Regions from separate parts of the Glaciimonas sp. PCH181 genome, predicted to be linked through region 1. Evidence: riboswitches for the same ligand, from Rfam matches in the RefSeq annotation. Region 1 holds a riboswitch; the other holds the start of a gene.
What was found. Region 1 has a riboswitch for cobalamin ahead of C7W93_RS01645 (TonB-dependent receptor domain-containing protein). Riboswitches for the same ligand answer to the same signal wherever they lie in the genome.

Region 1 (4,580 bases):
CTGTTAGTCAAAGTAACTAAGCAGAATGTCCAGCACGCCTTCACGCAGTTGGATCGATGCAAGCGTCCATCAGCTACGGTTATTTTTTATCGCGCTGCAATTTTTTACGCGGCTACCTATTCCCGACTGGGTTGGCTTTGATCCGGCATGGTTGCAGCAATCTTCACGTTATTTTTCAGCAGTCGGGATTGTTGTCGGCATCGCGACGGCGGCAATAACGAGCGTGGCGGCCTATTTTTGGCCGCCAGCAGTGGCAATCCTGTTATCCATTATTGGCGGTATTTATCTGACCGGCGCGTTTCATGAGGATGGCTTCGCCGACGTTTGCGATGGTTTTGGCGGTGGCTATACCGCCGCACGCATTCTTGACATCATGAAAGATTCGCGGGTTGGTGCTTATGGTGTCATTGGCATAGCGCTGATGTTGGGTTTGAAGTATACGGTACTTAGCCAACTGTCATTCTGGTCTGTGATTGCCGCTTTGTTGATTGCCCATCCTGTATCGCGCCTGATGGCCAGCGCGTTGATTTGGCGGTTGTCCTATGTCAAAGCGGAAGGCAAAGCCAAACCGCTGGCAGAGAAAATGTCTGGTGGCGAGTTTGCTATTTCGGCTGGCGTTGCGGCATTGCCGTTGCTGGCAAGCGGTTTATCCGGTTGGGTATCGTGGACCGGCATTGCGGCCGGATTGCTACTCAGCACTCTGACAACATTGTGGTTGGCGCGCTTCTTTGTCAAGCGCATTGGCGGCTACACCGGCGATTGTCTGGGCGCTGTGCAGCAGATGGCAGAGGTAACTTTTTATCTCGGCCTGTTAGCTGTCGTGGCGCATTAAATGCAACTGCATTTGATCCGTCATCCCAAGCCGGACGTTGCCGCCGATACCTGCTATGGCAATACCGATCTGACGGTATCCGCACAAGAAAATACCCGTGTCTTACAGCAATTAATACAGACGTTACCGACGCCAACACTGCTATTTTCCAGTCCTCTCCAACGCTGCGCCGTTTTTGCGCATAGCCTGGCAGAGGAGTGTGGCTGGGCATCGCCGGTCATTGATCAGCGCCTGGCTGAATTGGATTTCGGTGTATGGGAAATGCAGCCGTGGGACGCTATTCCCCGCACAGAAATTGATGCCTGGGCCAATGCGCCTATCGATTATCAACCCGGCGGCGGTGAAAGTGTCATGCAGATGGCCGCCCGCGTCAGTGCGTTTTATCTGGATGTGTTGCGTGGTGATTTCGGCAATCATCATGACGACAACATCATCGTGATTTGTCACGCAGGGACTATTCGGCTCTTATTAGCCTGTCAGGGTTGCGCTGCCGATACGTTAGTTCTGGCGGACGTTGCACGTCTGGCGGCCAGCAAGCCCCACGCGATTGCTTATGGCGGCGTAATTTCATTCTCTTGTTGAGAAGTGTTGTAACCAGGTCTACAAATGCAGTCGCTGATTGCTGTTCAGACCGATGAATACTAAAATGCCGGTGCTTTTGGTGCTCGCGAACACGTCTGTGTGCGCAGTTAAACGGGAAACACGCTAAACGTGTGCTGCCCCCGCAACGGTAATCAAGCGTCACGGTCTGTGTATCGTGGCAAGCTGCTTCTGACACCACTGTGCTGTTGCATGGGAAGGTAAAGCAGTTGGACTTGTAAGCCCGGATACCGGCCAGAGCAGGTGGAAATACTGCGCACTGAAATGGCGTGATCGAACATCGCGATGTTATGCGCCCTTCTATAAACCAGTATTTCTTTTGAATCCAGCCCGCGGGGAGGCAGGCTGGTAGCTGTTCACATTAAAATTATCATGACCTCAACTATTCGACGGACGCATCCGCGTACCCGTGCTGCTGCTATTTCCAAGGCGAACACACCGCTGCGCCTTTCTACTCTGGCGATCTCTACTTGCTTTATCTCTGCTTTTGCAGCGCCCAGTTTTGCGCAATCGACGCAGGATAAAGCGCTCGATCCAGTGTTGGTAACGGCGACCCGTACCGCACAAAAAGCTAGCGACGTACTCAGCGATAACGTGGTTATTTCGGCTGAAGAGATTGCGCAATCGGGCCAGACTTCTTTGGTGCAGCTATTACAAAAACAACGCGGCATTGAGATCACCAGCAATGGCGGTCCGGGCACGTCGGCCTCTGTTTTCATGCGCGGCTCGGCAAATAATCAGAATATTGTGCTGATCGATGGCGTGCGCGTCGGTTCGTCGACTACGGGCGGTGCTACCTGGTCCAGTATTCCTTTATCGCAAATTGATCACATCGAAATCGTCTATGGTCCGCTGAGCAGTTTGTATGGTGCGGATGCGATTGGCGGCGTGATTCAGATTTTTACCAAGAAGGGTAGCGGCGCACCGCGTATTTCAGCTTCTGGTGGTTATGGCAGTTACGGCACGCGCACGATGGATGCGAATGTTTCTGGCGCGACTGATGGTGATCATCGGTTTAGCTATGCCATCGGTGCTGCGCATGAAAGTTCGGATGGGTTTTCGGCGACTAAACCGGGTGCATTTGGCTATAACCCTGATAAAGATGGCTATACAAAGGACAGCACTAGCGGGCAGTTTGGGCTGGAACTGGCAAAGGGACATGAGATTGGTTTTACCTTTTTGCAGAGCCGTTTGAATGCGCAGTATGACAATGGTCCGGGCTACGATACGCGCACGGTGCAAAATTTGGATAATCTGGCCGCTTATTCTAAGAACCAGTTTTTGCCGTGGTGGAATAGCACTATTCAGCTATCGCAAACCAAGGATAAAGGCGTCAATATTTCTAGTAATTTGCCTGCCGGTACGACGTTGATTACGACTACGCAGAATAATTTGAGCTGGCAGAATGATTTGTCGCTTGGGCCTGATGTGCTGCAGTTATTGGCTGAGCGTCGGGAGGAAGAGGTTAATGCGAGTGGTGTGTCGGGGGACAGGACAACTAATTCGATTGCTGCTTCGTATCAACTTAAGCGTGGTGCGCATTTAGCGACTTTTAGTCTGCGTAACGACAACAATTCAGCGTTTGGTAATCACGTTACCGGTAGTCTTGGTTATGGCTATAAGTTGAATAAGGATTGGCGTGTGAATGCCAGTTATGGGACTAGTTTCCGTGCACCGACGTTTAATGAGCTGTATTACCCTGGCTATGGCGTTGCATCGAATAAGCCGGAAAAAGGTAAAAATGCGGAAATTGGGACGGTTTATGATGATGGCACTTCGACGTTAAATGCGACGTATTATCGTAATAAAATTACTGACCTGATTGTTTTTGCGCCGGTTTGTCCGGTTGAGGTGAGTACGCATCAGTATGGTTGTGCGTATAACGTTGATAAGGCGACGCTTGAAGGGGTTTCTTTGGGTGGCAGTACTAAGTTTGGGAATTGGGCGTTGCGTGGGTCGGTGGATCTGCAGAATCCGCAGGACGATACTACGGGGAAGATGTTGACGCGACGTGCGCGGCAGCATGGGACTGTTGGATTGGATTATGGGTTTGGGGCGGTGAAAGCGGGCGCTGAGGTTGTGGTGTCTGGTAAGCGCTATGACAATACGACTAATACGGTTATTTTGGGTGGGTATAGTTTGCTTAATCTGTATGCGAGTTATGATTTTGCGGCTAGTTGGGCGTTGTTTGGGCGGTGGAATAATGTGCTGAATAAGGATTATGAGTTGGCGCGGAATTATGCTACTGCTGGGTCTAGTTTGTTTGTTGGGGTTAGGTACGGGTTTCAGTGATTTTTGGCGATATTGCTGTTGATCGCAATATCGCTGGAGTTTATCTGGAATGGTTGGGGTGGGGCGGTGGTTTGGAGGGTTTGTGCTTCGTGGTTAGATTGTCGGGGGGTAACCCGACAGCTAGTCACTTTTTCTTGCTTCAGCCAGGCGCCCCCGCAGAAAACGCAACCAAAAAGAAGGCGACCGCAAAGACGCCGCCCTTCGGGTCCCCACATTTTTTAGCCATCCCTTGGGTCGAGAAACCAACTCGCTGCGCTCAAACATGTTTTCCGCCTATTTCCGAGTGACAGCTAAAAAATCGGCAGCGCCCCATGACGGGGTAGGTCAACTTCAACAGCAGCTTCAACAGCGACCGCAGCTGCCAGTTCAAAAACAACCGCAACGTCAAGGGTGGCTGCGCCTGAGTTCAAGAACCTCTTCAACTGTGGCTGCGCCTTTACTTCAAGAACAACTTCTGTGGCAGCTGTAATGTGTTCTGCAGTTTTAATAATTATTCTTTTTAGTGATTGATTTTCGTTGATGAAAAATTCCCCGGTTGGTTCTGTGCAGATGCGTGCTTCGGCGGATGGGCGGCGTGCTGTTGGGGTATTGGGCGGGTTGGGGGTGTTGGCGGTGTTGAGTATTGTTTTTGCTTGTGCTGTCGGGTCTGTGGCTTTGTCTGGTTCTGATCTTTTTGGGGCGTTGGGTGAGGTGTTGCGTGGGTTGGTGAAGGTTGTGCCTAAGACGATGGCGGGTACTTTGTTGGAGTTGCGGTTGGAGCGGGCGTTGGCTGGCTTTGTGGCGGGGGCGATGTTGGCGTTGGCGGGGGTGATGATGCAGGCTTTGTTGCGTAATCCTTTGGCTGATCCTTATGTGT
Region 2 (4,580 bases), on a different contig from region 1:
AGATCGTTCTTTTGTGCAGTCGCTGGAAACCAATCAGGAAGACCGTGCCATCGTGCGCGCCATCGTGACGTTAGCGCATAGTTTACAGTTGACGGTCGTCGCGGAAGGCGTCGCCAAGGTTGAACAGTTGCGGTTTTTGCGGCAAATTGGATGCGATCAGTATCAGGGTTTTTTGTTTAGCGAACCGGTCCCCGCCGACGTGATGACGGACATGTTGCGCGCCTAGCGGCCACTCAGATATAAGTAAATCCCCTAAGTTTTAAGGCTAGTCGCGCGCGCGATAGCTATTTTTTGGACGCATTTTCGCCGCTCGTACAAGATAATTCTTCTGACGAATGGTATGCGTTTGTGAGGTTTATTTTTGCGCTAAATCTTCGGATTTTCCACATCGTGGGCGCGCGGGATACGACATTAAATTATCTTGAAGCTGTACGCGGTTTACTCAGTGTCAGAGTCATCTGATTTCGGCGTAACCTCAATCACAAGCGGGTCTTTTCCGCCTTCAAGACGCGCCACAATTTCACCATTCAGACTGCGAAAATTTTGACTCGCTTTGTTCTTCAGCCATGCCTTCAAATCGTCAGGCATACGTACTTGAATCGAGGTGGTTTTTTTACTATGTTCCAAAATTAACTCCCTTATTTAGACACTAGATTAATGTCTGTGTGAACTATAATTGACACTAAAATAGTGTCAATACTTTTGGACACCGGTGTGGTGTAATCAGCCAATGGAAGAAGAAGAACCCTTCAAAAGAATTACGCTGAGAATCCCCAACGCGCTTCATGCGAAGCTTCAAACGTCGGCCGTCCTTGCGACTCATTCACAAAATGCAGAAATCATTGCGCGGTTGACGCAAACCTATGAGGACGCGCGCCCCACCAGGTTAAGTAACCCTGATGATTTTCCTGTCGGAGAATTGATTCAAGAATTGATCGAGCGGTACGGACCTGAACGGATCTGTATACGCATCGGCAATCCAGAGATAGAAGATACTTTAAAGGCAGTGGATGTAAAACCGCATCCATGACTTTCATAACCATACCAAGATGGTAAAAAAGGCGATTACGTCTAGCTAATACTGCATGCGCGCAGCTGTGCCTTTTCTATTCACACGCGGTGCACGACAAATTTCTACAGTAAATTTTTTCGCTGACTTTTCAGTGTAAACGGCCATGAACATTGCAAGTTGCTTTGTTCCTGGTATGTGTGTGTATCGTTGTTTTTAACAACGCCTGCATGTGAACTGACGGTAATAAGTATGGGTAGAAATATTTACTCTGTCAACAATGTTTGGGCGATTAAATTGGGTAATTTATGAGTATAGGTGAAAGACTTAAGGATGAACGCGAACGGCTGAAAATGAGCCAGACGAAATTGGGAAAGCTTGGCGGCGTTGTAAAGAAAACGCAATTTAGTTATGAACAGGGTAAGACCTATCCTCATGCTAAATACCTGGCTGCAATTGCCGATGAGGGTATCGACATTCTCTACATTGTCATCGGAGGAAAGGAAATCGCGCTACGTACCATCATCGTTTCGGACGGCAGCCATTCATCAGAACGTTTAGCTTTAGGCACTCAGCAAAATTATCGCAGCGTGCATGAAAATATGCATGCGCATCCCAAGGCAAATCAGGAGGGCACAAGCGGGATTTACGCAGCTAATACAGTGTCTGTTCCGAGCATAAAAAATAGTCCGAATCTTGCACCTTATTCTGTGATCGACTGGCCGCAATTAAGGCAAGTTCTGGCTGGCATGGAGGCATTTCTTGAAGACCAGCATTTGACTTTGAAGCCCGATAAGAAAGCCAGTTTGATCCTGATTTTATATGCCCGATTTTCGGAAGATAGAAACGTCGATAATGCCCGATTTAACGATTTTATAAAGGCCGCGATGGCCACTTTATAACGTAATCTTTACTGTTTTTTTGGTTCCATTAACCGCCATGCCCTTTAATTAAGGAAGCTTTTGGCGGTTTTTTTCGTCCGGTTTTTACGTTTGAAGCGGCCAATATAGGAATAATACTTATGCCAGACTATTTCCAATACTGGGATATTACTTAGATCGGACGAATACTTATAAAAGTTTATGACCGATATAAGGAGATTACTTATATACGGCTATCAATTTTTAAACACAAATTTAAATTTATTTCAGTATTGAAATAATTCAAGGACTTCATATAATCAAATATTACTATTTCGTATCATAAAATTTTTAACGATTTAAGAATATGCCATTTTCCCGATATATTTAAACAAATGAGGTTTAATTGTGTATTCATTCACTGTAATGAATCAGAGACCCAAATGAAAAAATATGCTTAGCGTTATGTTTATGCTTATCCGCTTTTGTTTTTGCGGCACCCGGGAATTATGTAAATTACAGTTGCGCGGCCCTCCAAGAAATAGGTGTTGCAGAGAAGGTCATGAGTTTCTCACTTTCGCCAGGGGAATTTGACAATAAGCTGGCACAAGATGCATCCGTCGCGCAGGCGTTATTGCAAGGCCATGCCTCAACACCGCAGTTTTGGATTTGTAGGATAGTTGATTAGTGGAGGGTAAGTCTGATAAAGACGCCTTATTTGTCGACGCGGTTTGGTTGACAATTGTGCGGAATTTCGATGCGTCCCACTCCCTGGCGCACCCCTGAAATGCGCCATTTTTTGCTGTCTCGTCAAACGTAATTCTGCAGAAAACTACCAACGCAATCACGCTTCGGCTTGCAACTTAATATGCCGCAAACTATACTCCGCCAGTAATATTAGCTTTAGGTGTTTTGCGCACAGTCGTGCGTAAAATTAAACGGGAAGTCGGTGCATGTTTTAACAGTATTCCGACGCTGCCCCCGCAACGGTAAACGCGTAAAAAGTTTGCAGTACGTCACTGTGCAATGCATGGGAAGGCGCTAACTTTGGAAATCTTTCACAGATTTCAACGCGTAAGCCCGGATACCGGCCTGAAGTTTTTGCAGTTTGTGTCGCGGCGGGCGATTCAGATGGATTGCCCCAGGTGCGCCCGCTGTAATGACTATCGGCCCCTTGCCGCACACCCGTCTTTATTTCTCCTCCCTTTTTTGCCGCCGAACACACTGCGATTTGCCGCCTTTATACGTTGCTGGCCGCTGTTCGCGCTGCATTCTCGCGTTCTGCGATACCAGTCATATTGTTGTTAAAGTTTAATCAAAGGAAATCATGTCTGCCTCCTCCACCGGTCTGCTCGATCACGCTGCAGTCGCTGCCCCCGCCACTTGGAAAGACCGCGTTCTTCCCGCCGTTTGCAGCGCCGTCGTCGGTCTGATTCTGGTCTATGCAATGGGTTTTTCGCACAATATGACGCTGCACAACGCTGCGCATGATGGCCGTCATTCGGCTGGCTTTCCTTGTCATTAAGCGATAGCGCGATATGAGTGATATAAACGCTATTTCCATAGGCAATCTATGGCTGCCAAAACTAGGTTTTAAGCGGTTTTTGTCAGCGGTGTTGTTGGCGGGTTTATTCGCTGGGTTAGTACTCACTGTCGTACAAAAAATACAAGTAACACAGATCATCGCCCAAGCCGAAGTCTACGAAGAAGCTGCCGCGCAAGCTGCCTTAGCGAAACCGGCCACCAGAGCAATGTCAGCGATGTCCACCAGCGCCGCCATGCCAGAAATGGCCGGGCACGCCCACGCAATGCCCGCCGAAGAACATCACCACGACGCACCGGAGTGGGAACCCGCCAACGGTGCAGAACGCACCTTTTACACCGTCATGGCAAACGTGACGATGGCAGTCGGTTTCGGCTTGTTGCTGGGTGCAGCGATCTTGCTACGTGGTGGCGTCAGCGGCTGGCGTGAGGGCTTATTGTGGGGCCTTGCTGGCTATGTCGTCTTCTTTGTAGCACCTGCGCTCGGCCTTGCGCCGGAAGTCCCCGGTACACAAGCCGCACCGTTGCTGGATCGCCAAATCTGGTGGATCAGCACCGCGACGTGCACCGCTACGGCGCTGGCGCTGCTGGTATTTGGTCGTCATTGGGGATTAAAAGTGCTTGCCGTTTTGCTACTGGTGTTACCCCATATCATCGGCGCGCCCGAACCGCAGATGCATGGCGGTGCGGCTCCGGCGGAGTTGGCGCGGGCATTTATTGTGGCCACAACGATTGCCAACGGCATCTTTTGGCTGGCGTTGGGCGGCGCGTTCGGCTATCTGACTAAAAAATTAGCCTCGGCTAATCGCTAGAACCGCTATTGCAATACGCCAAAGTCAGGCGAGCCGGTGACGTAAGTATCCACCGTGCTCGCCTTATTCTTGGCGGTTATGTCCGTTTTTGCATCATTCCGCTTTATCGCTACTAATGTTTAGCATCACTGAAATATCGCAGCAGCAAGCGCCCGCCGCGAAGAAAAAAGCCTATGAGAACCCATAACCGACACATTTTCATGTGCACCGGCCCCCGTTGTACCGAAGACGGCGTGCGTGCCGAAGCCATGTTCGGGATTCTTGGCGCGGCCATCGATGCGCGCCCAGAATTGCGTGTCAAGCGTACGCGCACGCATTGCATGGTCGCCTGCAAAAATCAAGGTCCGCTGGCGCTGG

Region 2: linked by a shared signal. The riboswitch ahead of C7W93_RS19385 (CbtB domain-containing protein) and the one ahead of C7W93_RS01645 (TonB-dependent receptor domain-containing protein) in region 1 are both predicted to bind cobalamin.

The regions. Positions count from the first base shown of each region.
Region 1 covers NZ_PYFP01000001.1:380,305-384,884, forward strand. Annotated here, with positions in the region: gene cobT (nicotinate-nucleotide--dimethylbenzimidazole phosphoribosyltransferase) at 1-20, shown strand, start outside; gene C7W93_RS01635 (adenosylcobinamide-GDP ribazoletransferase) at 26-832, shown strand; gene C7W93_RS01640 (histidine phosphatase family protein) at 833-1,414, shown strand; cobalamin riboswitch at 1,475-1,686, shown strand; gene C7W93_RS01645 (TonB-dependent receptor domain-containing protein) at 1,805-3,724, shown strand; gene C7W93_RS01650 (iron ABC transporter permease) at 4,244-4,580, shown strand, end outside.
Region 2 covers NZ_PYFP01000002.1:1,363,085-1,367,664, forward strand. Annotated here, with positions in the region: gene C7W93_RS19365 (bifunctional diguanylate cyclase/phosphodiesterase) at 1-226, shown strand, start outside; gene C7W93_RS19370 (Arc family DNA-binding protein) at 439-627, opposite strand; gene C7W93_RS19375 (hypothetical protein) at 731-1,030, shown strand; gene C7W93_RS19380 (helix-turn-helix domain-containing protein) at 1,318-1,911, shown strand; cobalamin riboswitch at 2,758-2,980, shown strand; gene C7W93_RS19385 (CbtB domain-containing protein) at 3,197-3,394, shown strand; gene C7W93_RS19390 (CbtA family protein) at 3,408-4,223, shown strand; gene C7W93_RS19395 (ferredoxin) at 4,397-4,580, shown strand, end outside.